One region of the Agromyces sp. NPDC029043 genome, then DNA from elsewhere that is predicted to be linked to it. Evidence: predicted binding sites of a transcription regulator. Region 1 holds the regulator's gene; the other holds the start of a gene.
The links. Region 1 encodes LexA, which represses DNA repair genes until DNA is damaged. Its sites were predicted from a motif close to TCGAACANNTGTTCGA; they were not measured.
Positions count from the first base shown of each region.

Region 1 (5,873 bases):
CGTCGACGGCGGTCTCGGGCGAGAGCTCGAAGTCGGCGTCGCGCTCGGCGGTGACCCACTCGGTGCCGGTGCCCGAGGCGAGCAGGCCGTACATCGAGTAGGTGGGCGCGAAGCCCAGCGCGCGTCGGCCGGGGCCCCCGAAGGCCTGGAGGATGTGCTGGAGCACCTCGTTCGACCCGTTCGCCGCCCACAGCCGTGACGGTTCCAGCCCGTGGCCGAGGTACCGTGCGAGCGCGACCCGGAGGTCGGTGAACTCGCGGTCGGGGTAGCGGTTGAGCCCGATGATCGCCGCCGCGACCCGTGCGACGATGTCGTGCGCGACATCCTCGGGGATCGGATGCGTGTTCTCGTTGACGTTCAGTGCGACGGGCACGACCTTCTGCGGTGCGCCGTAGGGAGACTTGCCGCGAAGGTCGTCGCGGATGGGAAGGTCGTCGAGACTCGTCACCGATCAATGGTATCGGCGGGCGAAGCGACGTTTCGGCTCCCGTCGCCCCAACCACCTCGACGACCGTGCCCACCGGCGGCCCAGTCGCCGATCGCCGCTACTCGACGACCGGCAGCGCGAGGCGCTGGCCCGGCTGCACCACCGGCTCGCGAAGCCCGTTGAGCTGCATGATCTCGTGGATCACGTCGCGCGGGTCGGCCGTGGGCGCGAGGGATTCGGCGATGCCCCACAGGGTGTCGCCCGCCCCGACCACCACGGTGTCGAAGACCGCGGGACCCGCGCCGTCGTCGATGCCGGCGACCGCTCCGCCCGACGCGAGCGAGCCGATCAGCACGCCCACCACGATCGGCAGCGCCGCCAGCGCGGTGAAGACCAGACGGCCACGGCGCGTGAGGCGGAGGCGTGTGCGACCGGACGGGACGACGCCGCCTGGCATCGCGGGCCGTGCCACCGTGGTTCCCATCAGCACTGCAGTCATCTCGCACCTCCCCGACAGCCCCGCATCCGGCCCTCGGCCGGGAGGGCCGGATGCGAAGCTGTGTTCCGAATATATCTTCGAACAATCGAAGCTGCAAGGACCGGCGGGTGGGAATCACCGGTCGTTTTCCGCGACACACTCGAACGGATGTTTGTCGTGCGCGTACGAGGCGGATACAGTTTCGAATGTCGGGGACAGTCCAGCACCGACCACCGACATCACGATCCGGGCCGACGGAGGCCGAGACGAGAGGCGACACCGTGAGCATCGACATCGACCAGGCACGCGGCGCGGGCGGCCGGTCCCGTCGACGCAAGACGCTCAGCGCCAAGCAGCTCGCCATCCTCGACGTGATCCGCCGCTCGGTGGCCGATCGCGGCTACCCGCCGAGCATGCGCGAGATCGGCGACGCGGTCGGGCTCTCCTCGCTCTCGAGCGTCACGCACCAGCTCAACCAGCTCGAGCTCGCGGGCTATCTCCGGCGCGACCCGAACCGGCCGCGGGCGCTCGAGGTGCTCATCGACGTGCCGGGCACCGAGCCGCGCCCGTCCGACGTCGAGCCGGCACCGGTCGGCGACGCCGCGATGGTGCCCCTCGTGGGCCGCATCGCGGCCGGCGTGCCGATCACGGCCGAGCAGCAGGTCGAAGAGGTCTTCCCGCTCCCCCGCCAGCTCGTCGGCAAGGGCGAGCTGTTCATCCTGAAGGTCGTCGGCGACTCGATGGTCGACGCGGCGATCTGCGACGGCGACTGGGTCGTGGTGCGCTCGCAGCCCACGGCCGAGAACGGCGAGATCGTCGCCGCCATGCTCGACGGCGAGGCGACCGTCAAGGTGCTCCGCCAGCGCGACGGGCACACGTGGCTGCTCCCCCGCAACTCGGCGTTCGAGCCGATCCTCGGCGACCACGCCGAGGTGCTGGGCAAGGTCGTCGCGGTCCTGCGCGCAGTCTGAGCGGTCCCGCGCGCGGCCTGAGCGGTCCTCCGCACGTCTGACGAGACGAGGGGCGGATGCCGCGGCCTCGCGCCGCGACATCCGCCCCTCGATCGGGCTGCGCCCGGGCTCAGCCCGCGGTCGCCCCGACCCCGACGCCGGCGCGCACCGCCTGCGTCGCCTCGACGATGTTCGCGAGCGACGCGACCGTCTCGTCGTAGCCGCGCGTCTTGAGGCCGCAGTCCGGGTTCACCCAGAGGCGTCCGGCCGGGATCGCGCCGACCGCGCGCTCGAGCAGCGACTGCACCTCCTCGACGCTCGGCACGCGGGGCGAGTGGATGTCGTACACGCCCGGGCCCACGCCGTGGTCGAAGCCGCTGGCCGACAGGTCGTCGACGACCTCCATGCGGCTGCGCGCCGCCTCGATCGAGGTGACGTCGGCGTCGAGCTCGCGGATCGCGTCGATGACGACGCCGAACTCGGAATAGCAGAGGTGGGTGTGCACCTGCGTGGCCGGCTCGGCGCCGCCCGTCGCGAGCCGGAACGAGCCGACCGACCAGTCGAGGTAGGCGGGCTGGTCGGCGCGCTTGAGGGGAAGCAGCTCGCGCAGCGCCGGCTCGTCGACCTGGATCACGCGGATCCCGGCCGCCTCGAGGTCGGTGATCTCATCGCGCAGCGCGAGCGCGACCTGGCGCGCGGTGTCGCCGAGCGGCTGGTCGTCGCGGACGAACGACCAGGCGAGGATGGTCACCGGTCCGGTGAGCATGCCCTTGACGGGCTTCTCCGACAGCGACTGCGCGTACTCCGACCACTCGACCGTCATCGGCGCCGGACGCGACACGTCACCCCACAGGATCGACGGGCGCGTGCAGCGCGAGCCGTACGACTGCACCCAGCCGTTCTGCGTGACGGCGAAGCCGTCGAGCAGCTCGGCGAAGTACTGCACCATGTCGTTGCGCTCCGGCTCGCCGTGCACGAGCACGTCGAGGCCCAGCTCCTCCTGCAGGCGGATGACGCGGGCGATCTCCTCGCGCATGAGCTCGCGGTAGGCGGCGTCCGTCAGCTCGCCCTTGACGAGGCGGGCGCGGGCACGGCGGATGTCGGAGGTCTGGGGGAACGACCCGATCGTCGTCGTCGGCAGCGCCGGCAGTGCGAGGTCCTCCTGGGCGGCGACGCGCGCGTCGTACGCGGCCCGCGAGAAGGCGGCGGCGTCGAGCGCCGCGAGGCGATCGCGCACGGCGGGGACGCGCACGCCCGGCGCGGCGGCACGGTCGGCGAGCGAGGCGGATGCCGCGTCGAGCTCGGACGCGATCGCATCGCGGCCCTCGGCGAGACCGCGCGCCAGGATCGCGACCTGTGCGACCTTCTGGTCGGCGAAGGCGAGCCAGCCCACGAGGCGCGCGTCGAGCGCGGACTCGTCCTCGACGTCGTGCGGCACGTGCAGCAGCGAGGTCGACGTCGACACCGCGACATCGCCGGAGAATGTGCGCAGCGCCTCGGCGTGCACGAACGCGCGCTCGAGGTCGCCTCGCCAGATGTTGTGGCCGTCGACGACGCCCGCGACCAGGGTCTTCGCGGCGAGCGCCTCCTCGGTCACCGGATCGAGCTGCTCGGGCGCGCTGCCGCGCACGAGGTCGAGTCCGAGGGCCTCGACCGGCGTGCCGGCGAGCACGGGGAGCGCGTCGTCGAGCGAGCCGTAGGGCGCCGCGACGAAGATCGCCGAGCGCGCCTCGGCGGAACCCAGCAGGTCGTATGCGGCGGCGACCGCCTCGAGGATGCGCTCGCGCGGCTCGTCGAAGCTCTCGCTCACGAGCGCCGGCTCGTCGAGCTGCACCCATTCCGCGCCCGCGTCGCGGAGCGCGGCGAGCAGCTCGGCGTAGACGGGCACGAGGTCGTCGAGGCGGTCGATCGGACGGAATCCCTCGGGCGCGCCGTCCGCCGCCTTGGCCAGCAGCAGGAACGTCACCGGACCGACGAGCACGGGGCGGGTGACGAAGCCGGCCTCCCGGGCCTCGCGCACCTGCGCCACGAGCGCGTCGGCGTGCGCGGCGAACGCGGTGTCGGGACCGATCTCGGGCACGAGGTAGTGGTAGTTCGAGTCGAACCACTTCGTCATCTCGAGCGGCGCGTCGGCCCCTTCGCCGCGCGCGACCGTGAAGTAGCCGGCGAGATCGAGGCGGCCGTCGGCGTCCAGGAGCCTCGCGAAGCGCGTCGGGATCGCGCCGACCGCGACCGCGGCGTCGAGCACCTGGTCGTAGTACGAGAAGCTCTCGGGGATCGCCGAGTCGGTGCGGCCGAGGCCGAGCGCGGCGAGGCGCTCGCGCGTCGCGGCGCGCAGGCCGGCGGCGGTGCGCTCGAGCTCGTCGGCGTCGATGCGGCCGGCCCAGAACGCCTCGACGGCGTGCTTGAGCTCGCGGCGGCGCCCGATGCGGGGGTAGCCGAGGATGGTTCCGGCGGGGAAGGCGGGTGCGGTCATCGTGTTCTCGTGTTCCTCTCGGTGCCCGCGTGGGCGGGGATGGTGCGGAGGCCGAGCCGGTCCAGGACGGCGAGCACGGCCTCGTGGCGATTGAAGGTGTACAGGTGGAGTCCGGGTGCGCCGCCCGCGAGCACCTCGCCGGCGAGGTCGGCCGCGAAGTCGACGCCGAGCTCGAAGAGCGCGTCGGCGTCGGGCTCGATCTCGAGCGCGATCGCGAGCTCACTCGGCGCGGGCACGCCCGTGAGCTGCTCGAGGCGGCCGAGCCGGGCGGCCGAGGTGACGGGCATGATGCCGGGCAGGATCGGGATGGTGACCCCGCCCGCGCGGGCGCGCTCGACGAAGCCGAGGTAGTCGTCGGCGTGCCAGAAGAGCTGGGTGATCGCGAGGTTGGCCCCCGCCACCTCCTTGGCGAGGAGCACGTCGACATCCTGGTTCACGCCGCGCGAGCGCGGATGCCCGGTCGGGAAGGCGGCGACCGCGACGCGCTCGGGGCGCGGTCGCTCGAGGATGCGCGTCACGCCGGGCATCCCGGGGATCCCGGCCTGCCCGTACGGCTCGCGCTCCTCCTGCACCCGGTGGATGAGCTGCACGAGCTCGGCGGCGCTCTCGAGGTCGCCGATGCCCGCCTCCGGGTCGGCGCCCTCGGGCGGGTCGCCGCGCAGCGCGAGGAAGCTGGTCACGCCCGCGTCGAGGAACTCCCGCACGAGGCGGTTCGCCTCGGCATGGCTGGAGCCGACGCAGGTCAGGTGCGCCATGGGCTCGACGTCGGTGTGCTCGAGCATGTACCGCAGCACCGTCAGCGAACGGTCGCGCGACGAGCCGCCCGCGCCGAACGTCACCGAGATGAACGCCGGGTCGACCTCTGCCAGGCGGTCGATCGTGCGGCCGAGCGCGAGCGCGGCGGCATCCGTTCTCGGCGGGAACAGCTCGAACGAGATCGGCGGCCTCGGCCGACAGCCGTCGCCGTCGGGCGCGCTTCCGGTCATGGTGCTCCTGGTGGCGATGCCGCTCCGGCGGGTCGAGGTCACGGCACGCCGCGCCCGACCAGCCGTCACGGCGGGTGGGTCTCGCGGGCGGGTGCCGGGCTCGGCGGTCGCTCCAGGCGGGCGGCATCCGGCCGCTCGCCACGATCAGGTGCGACGATACGCCGGGCACGCGACATCCGGAACATGGTTTACGCAGGATGACGCGGGCGGGCGGTTCCGGATGGCGCGACGGGGCGCACCTAGGGCCGCGGCGCTCGGAGCCCGCCGGTGCTACGCCAGCGCGGCCGCCGCGCGGAACTCGGCGAGCTGGGCCGCCTGCTCGGGCGACGCGAGCGCGCGGATGCGCGTGCCGTCCTCGACGTAGTCGGTCGAGAGCACGCGTCCGGTCTCGTGCAGGGCCGAGACGATGTCGCCCCGGTCGTACGGCACGAGCAGGTCGACCTCGACCGCGGGGTCGGGCAGCATGCGCGTGATCGCGGCGAGCACCTCGGGCACGCCCTCGCCCGTGCGCGCCGACGCGAACACCGCGTTCGGCTCGAGGCCCTGCAGCACGAGC
Region 1 covers NZ_JBVHVX010000001.1:44,850-50,722, forward strand. The annotation lists gene ACZ4TW_RS00190 (histidinol-phosphate transaminase) at 1-448, opposite strand, end outside; gene ACZ4TW_RS00195 (LysM peptidoglycan-binding domain-containing protein) at 546-926, opposite strand; gene lexA (transcriptional repressor LexA) at 1,199-1,876, shown strand; gene metE (5-methyltetrahydropteroyltriglutamate--homocysteine S-methyltransferase) at 1,986-4,331, opposite strand; gene ACZ4TW_RS00210 (methylenetetrahydrofolate reductase) at 4,328-5,317, opposite strand; gene hflX (GTPase HflX) at 5,588-5,873, opposite strand, start outside.

Region 2 (5,873 bases), on a different contig from region 1:
ATCCGTCGACTACGTCGTCGACCAGCTCGAGGCCGCGGGATACACGCCCGTCGTGCAGGAGTTCCCGTTCCCGTACACCGAGGAGAACTCCGAACTGATCCGCGTCAGCCCGAACCCGCGGGCCTTCGTCAACGAGGTGGACTTCCTGCGCGCGCGGTGGGACACCGGCGTGCCCGAGGGCACGGCGACGGGGGCCCTGGTGCCGGTCGACCTGGTCCTCCCGCCCGGCCCGGTCGCGAACTCGAACACGAGCGGGTGCGAGGCCGCTGACTTCGCCGGATTCCCGGTGGGCGGCATCGCGCTCATGCAGCGCGGCACGTGCGGCTTCGCGGTGAAGGCGCTCCACGCGCAGGCGGCGGGAGCTGCGGGGGTCATCATCATGAACGAGGGGCAGGCCGGGCGCACGGGCCTGCTGAACATGATCGGCGACGCGACGGGACTCAGGATCCCGGCGGTCTTCACGACCTTCGCCGCGGGCTCCGACCTCGCGTCGACGCCGGGCGCGACGGTCACGGTGACGGTCGACTACGAGGCCGAGACCCGCACGACCTGGAACGTCTTCGCCGAGACCGCGACCGGCAACGATGCGAACGTCGTCATGGCGGGCGCGCACCTCGACAGCGTGCAGGACGGCGCGGGCATCAACGACAACGGCTCCGGATCGGCGGCCCTGCTCGAGACGGCGATCCAGATGAGCAAGGTCAAGCCGAACAACACCGTCCGGTTCGCCTGGTGGGGTGCGGAGGAGGAGGGTCTCCTCGGCTCCGAGTACTACGTCGACCAGTTGACCGACGAGGAGATCGCGAACATCGCGCTCTACCTCAACTTCGACATGGTCGCCTCGCCGAACTACACGTTCGGCATCTACGACGGCGACAACTCGAGCGGCACCGCCGCGCCGGGCTTCATCCCCGAGGGGTCGGCCGAGATCGAGGACGTGTTCGAGCAGTTCTACACGAGCCGCGGCGAGCCGTACGTCGACACCGAGTTCTCGGGCCGTTCCGACTACGGTCCGTTCATCGCGGTGGGAGTCCCGGCCGGGGGCCTGTTCACCGGCGCCGAGGTGCCGAAGACGGCTGCCGAGGCCGCCACGTTCGGCGGCGTCGCCGGGGCGGCGCTCGATCCGTGCTACCACCGTCCGTGCGACAACCTCACCGGTGAGGGGCAGGATGCGGCCCTCTACGCGGCGCTCGCCGAGGACTACGCGCTCGTGGGCAACGTCAACCTCGACGCCCTCGACGTCAACGCCGATGCGATCGCGGCGGCGATCATCACGTTCGCGTTCGACGCGTCGACCGTGAACGCCGTCGCACCGGTGCCCGGCAAGTCCCACGGCGCCGGGAAGAGCACCGACGCGTTCAAGAACCGGTTCGAGGAGTAGCCGAACCAGTCTGAGCGGCATGAGCGGAGCGGTCGTCCTGCGGGGCGGCCGCTTCGCTTCGTGCTGATCCGCACTCTCTGAGGGTGTGAGGAGGGCGCTCCGCACCCGTGTCGAAACCCTGCTCCCGCTGCGGATCGAGGAGGGTCGCTTCGCGCCCGTCTCGAACCTCGCCGCCCCTCCTCAATCCGGCGACGGTTTCGAAATCGCTCGTGTGAACGCGCCCTCATGTGAGGGCGCGCTCACATGGCACTCTGGGCGAGCGAGCGAGCGAGCGGGCGAATGATCGCGGGGACGGTCTCCAAGCTGCTCGCATCGGCCCGCCCTGATGTGAGGGCGCGCTCACATGGCACTCTGAGCGAGCGAGCGAGCGGGCGAATGATCGCGGGGGTGGTCTCCAAGCTGTTCGTGTCGGCCCGCCCTCATGTGAGGGCGCGCTCACACGAGCCGATTGCAAACACTCTCCCGCCGCGACTGGCGGTCACCAGCGCGGGGGATCTCGAGGATGCGGCGCGCCGCGACATCCGCTTGCCCTGCATTCGAACATGTGTTCGAATGTTCGTGTGCGATGGAACGGTCAGGAGCTTGGTGTCGATCAGCAGGATGCATTGCCCGGGCTCGCGCGTCTGAACAACCTCGTGCGATCGGTGCAGACGCCCGAGTTCGCGGGCGTGACGTTCCACGAGGTGCTCGCCAAATCCGCGCTCAACAAGGTGCCGGGCCAGTCCTACGTCCCGTTCGGCTGGACCATCAACCCGTACCGGGGCTGCACCCATGCATGCGCATACTGTTTTGCCCGGCCGACGCACAACTACCTCGACCTCGATGCGGGGGAGGACTTCGATCGGCAGATCATCGTGAAGGTGAACGTGGCCGACGTGCTGCGGCGCGAGCTGGCGCGGCCCGCGTGGCGGCATGAGCCCGTCGCGCTCGGCACGAACACCGACCCGTACCAGCGGGCCGAAGGGCGGTACTCGCTCATGCCCGGCATCATCGAGGCGCTCGCCGAGAGCGGAACGCCGTTCAGCGTGCTCACCAAGGGCACGCTGCTGCGGCGCGACCTTCCCCTGCTCGTCGCGGCGCGCGAGCACGTGCCCGTCGACCTGGCGATGTCGATCGCGGTGTACGACGACGAACTGCAGCGCTCCATCGAACCGGGAACGCCCACGACCGCCGCGCGGCTCGCGACGGTCACCGCCGTGCGCGACGCAGGGTTCGACTGCTCGGTGTTCCTGATGCCGATCCTCCCGTACCTCACCGACACGCGCGCGCACCTCGACGAGGCGCTGCGCAGCGCCAAGGCCGCCGGCGCGACGAGCGTCATCTACTCCGCGCTGCACCTGCGCGGCGCCGTGAAGCCGTGGTTCTTCCAGTGGCTCGCCCGCGAGCACCCCGAGCTCGTGCCCAAGTACCGCGCGATGTACCCGGGCGCCAGCGCATACGCGCCCGGCGAGTACCGCGACTGGCTCGCCGCACGCATCCGCCCGCTCATCCGCTCGCACCGGCTCGAGCGGGGCCGTGAAGACGTCGTCACCGGGGGAGTGCGATCCTCGGCGCTCGGGCGAGGCCCCCGCACGACCACCGTGGGCGAGCGCGCCGCGCGCGCCGCGGCGTCCGAACTCGGCCAGGTCGACCTCGGCGCCGCGGCCCCCGCGATGCTGTTCTGACCCGCGCCGCCGCGTCCGACCGCGACCGGTCGCAACTCGCCGCGGCGGCGGGCGACCGCGCGAGCGCGAGGGGCCGCCGGCGTTGGGCCGCGCGCCCGCAGCCTGCGATAATCCCGCGCAGGGCCGTGCGCGTCGCGGCCGGATCGGAGCACACATGACGCTGGGTCTGCCCGAGCACCTGGCGCGCGAGTCCCTCAGCCGTGCGCTGTCGCGCGCCGGGCAATGGGCCGCCGCCGTCTGCCTGGGCTCGGCACTGCTGCTCACGATCGCGTCGGTGATCGCCGCCGCGACCCCCGCCGGCGAGGGCCCCGACCGTCAGCGCGCCGCATTCGCCGCGACCGCGTTGCTCGCGCTCCAAGCGCTCCTGCTGTTCCTCGTCGCCCGCTACGGCACCGTCACGCTCACCGTCCTCTCGCTCATCGCCGGAACCGCCGCCGTCTACGGCCTGACGGCGCTCGTCTTCGGCTCGGGCGAGGTCGACAACGCCGCCGACACCGCGCTCGTCGCCCTCTCCCGCGCCGCGCTCGTGCTCGTCGGCGGCGCCGGCGTCGGATCGGGCATCGCGATCACGTGGGCCGTGCTCGGCTGGGGCCTCGGGGAGGCCGCCGCGTTCCTCGGCGCCGCCACCGCCGGTGCCGACTGGGAGCCCGGCCTCGCGGCGACCGCGACCCTCGGCATCGTCGTGATCGCCCGCACCTTCGACGCCGTCTCGCGCCGCGTGGTCGACCGCCGCGAGACCGCCCTGCACCGGGCCAGCCAGCAGACGCGAGAGCTCACCATCCGCCACGACTACGAGCTCCGCGCCATCGCCCGACTGCACGACACCGCGCTCAGCCATCTCGTCGCCATCGCGACCGCCGGATCCGGCCCGGTCGACGACCGCCTGCGCACCGCCATCCGCAACGACCTCACCCTCATCGTCGGCCGCGACTGGGCTGCCGACGCCGTCGAGCACGCCGACGCGCACGCCGCGGCCGCTGCAGACCAGCGGTCCGCGCCATCCGGCACCGCCGACGCCGGCGGCCGCAGCAGGTCGGGCCGGCTCGGATGGCGCGGCGCCGGCGCCCGCGCCGACGCATCCGGCACCCGACCGGGCGCACCGGGCGCGCCCACCGGCCCGACCGCGACCGCGGACGCCCGCGTCGGCATCGACACGAGCACGAGCGCCACCGCCCCACCCCTCTCCGAGGCCCTCGGCATCGCCCGCGACGCGGGCATCACCGTGCACCTCGCCGGCGACCCCGACGCCCTCGAACGCCTCGGCCCCCGCCGCCGCGACGCGCTCGAGGCCGCCGTCGGCCAGTGCCTCGTCAACGTCATCCGCCACGCTGGCGTCGACGAGGCCGAGGTCGCGGTCGGCCCCGGCGACGGCGAGGTCACGGTCGTCGTCGTCGACAGCGGCGCCGGCTTCGACGTCGACGCCGTGCCCGACGACCGCATCGGCCTGCGCACGTCGATCAAGGGGCGCATCGAGCAGGAGGGTGGCACCGTCCGCGTCTGGTCGCGGCCCGGCGTCGGCACCACCGTCGTGCTCTCGGTTCCGGAGGGCGGCGCATGAGCGGCGCGATGCGGCTCACCCAGCAGGAGGTCGACCCGATCGGCGGGGTCGCCGCCGCCCCGCTCGTCGTGGTGGGCTCCGCGCTCGCGGTGGGCGTCGCGGTCGGCGTGACCGCGGCGCAGTGGAACGAGGTGACCGCGCCCACGTTCTCGTTGCTCGCGATCGCCCTGGTCGCGGCGGCCGCGCTCGTCGCGTCGGTGTCGGCGATGCCGGGCCGCGCGCCGTTCACGGTCGACCGGCTGTGGATGACCGTGAGCCTCGCGGTCGGCGGCGCCATCGCCGAGTTCGTCGGCACCATCGGCGTCGATCGCGCCGACTACGCGCGGTTCGGCCCGATCGTCGTCGGCGCGCTGATCCTCGCGGTCGCCCCGTTCTGCACGTGGGTGTCGCTGCTCATCGCCGGCGGCATCGCGACGGCGGTGCTCAGCATCCTCGAGATCGGGTCGGTGGATGACTCGCTCCCGCGCGTCGCGGCGGCCTCGGTCATCATCCTCGACGGCGTGACGGTGCTCGCGTTCGCGGCGGCCGCAGCCGGCTATTCGTCGATGATCGTGCGCGAGACCCTCGCGTGGCAGCGCAAGGCGAACACGGCCGCACTCGAACGCGACGCGGGCATCCGAACGGGCATCGCCCGGTCGGTGCAGCAGAGTCGGGTATCGGTGCTGGGCCGCGAGGTGCTGCCGTTCCTCGCGCACGTCATGGCGGCCGAGCGCGTGAGCGTCGCCGACGCCGACCGGGCGCGAGCGCTCGCCGAGGCGCTGCGGCGCGCGCTGAAGGCCGGCATCGAGTCGACGTGGCTCGACGACCTCGCGTCATCCGTCACCGCGGTGCGCGACGTGACCGTCACGGTCGACGATCCCGGCGGCGTGGCCGGGCGGCTGCCCGGCGACCAGCGCCCGGCGATCACGGCGCTCGTGTCGTGGCTGTCGACCGCGGCGCGGGCGCGCGCCATCCGCTTGTCTGCCTCGTCGTCGGGGCCGTCGGGGCACATCGTGCTCGAGGCCGATCCCGGCGAGAACCCGCCCACCCGCCGCGAGCTCGAACGCTTCGTCGCCGTCGCGCGCACGGTCGGACTGCGCAGCGACCTGTCCGTGACGCGAGAGAATGTCCGCGTGGAGTTCCGCTATGACGCCGGCTGAGCCCGACCCCCGCCCCGCGTCCGCCCCCGATCCCGACCCCGCTGCTCCCCGCCGGGTCCGCGTCGGCATCCTCGACGACCACGCGATCATCGTCGACGGCCTCGCGTACTGGATCGACGAGCACGCCGACG
Region 2 covers NZ_JBVHVX010000015.1:73,961-79,833, reverse strand. The annotation lists gene ACZ4TW_RS17100 (M28 family peptidase) at 1-1,381, shown strand, start outside; gene ACZ4TW_RS17095 (Rv2578c family radical SAM protein) at 1,942-3,045, shown strand; gene ACZ4TW_RS17090 (sensor histidine kinase) at 3,200-4,603, shown strand; gene ACZ4TW_RS17085 (hypothetical protein) at 4,600-5,742, shown strand; gene ACZ4TW_RS17080 (response regulator) at 5,729-5,873, shown strand, end outside.
Region 2: a site for LexA is predicted at 1,918-1,933, ahead of ACZ4TW_RS17095 (Rv2578c family radical SAM protein). Genes of this name have one in related genera too.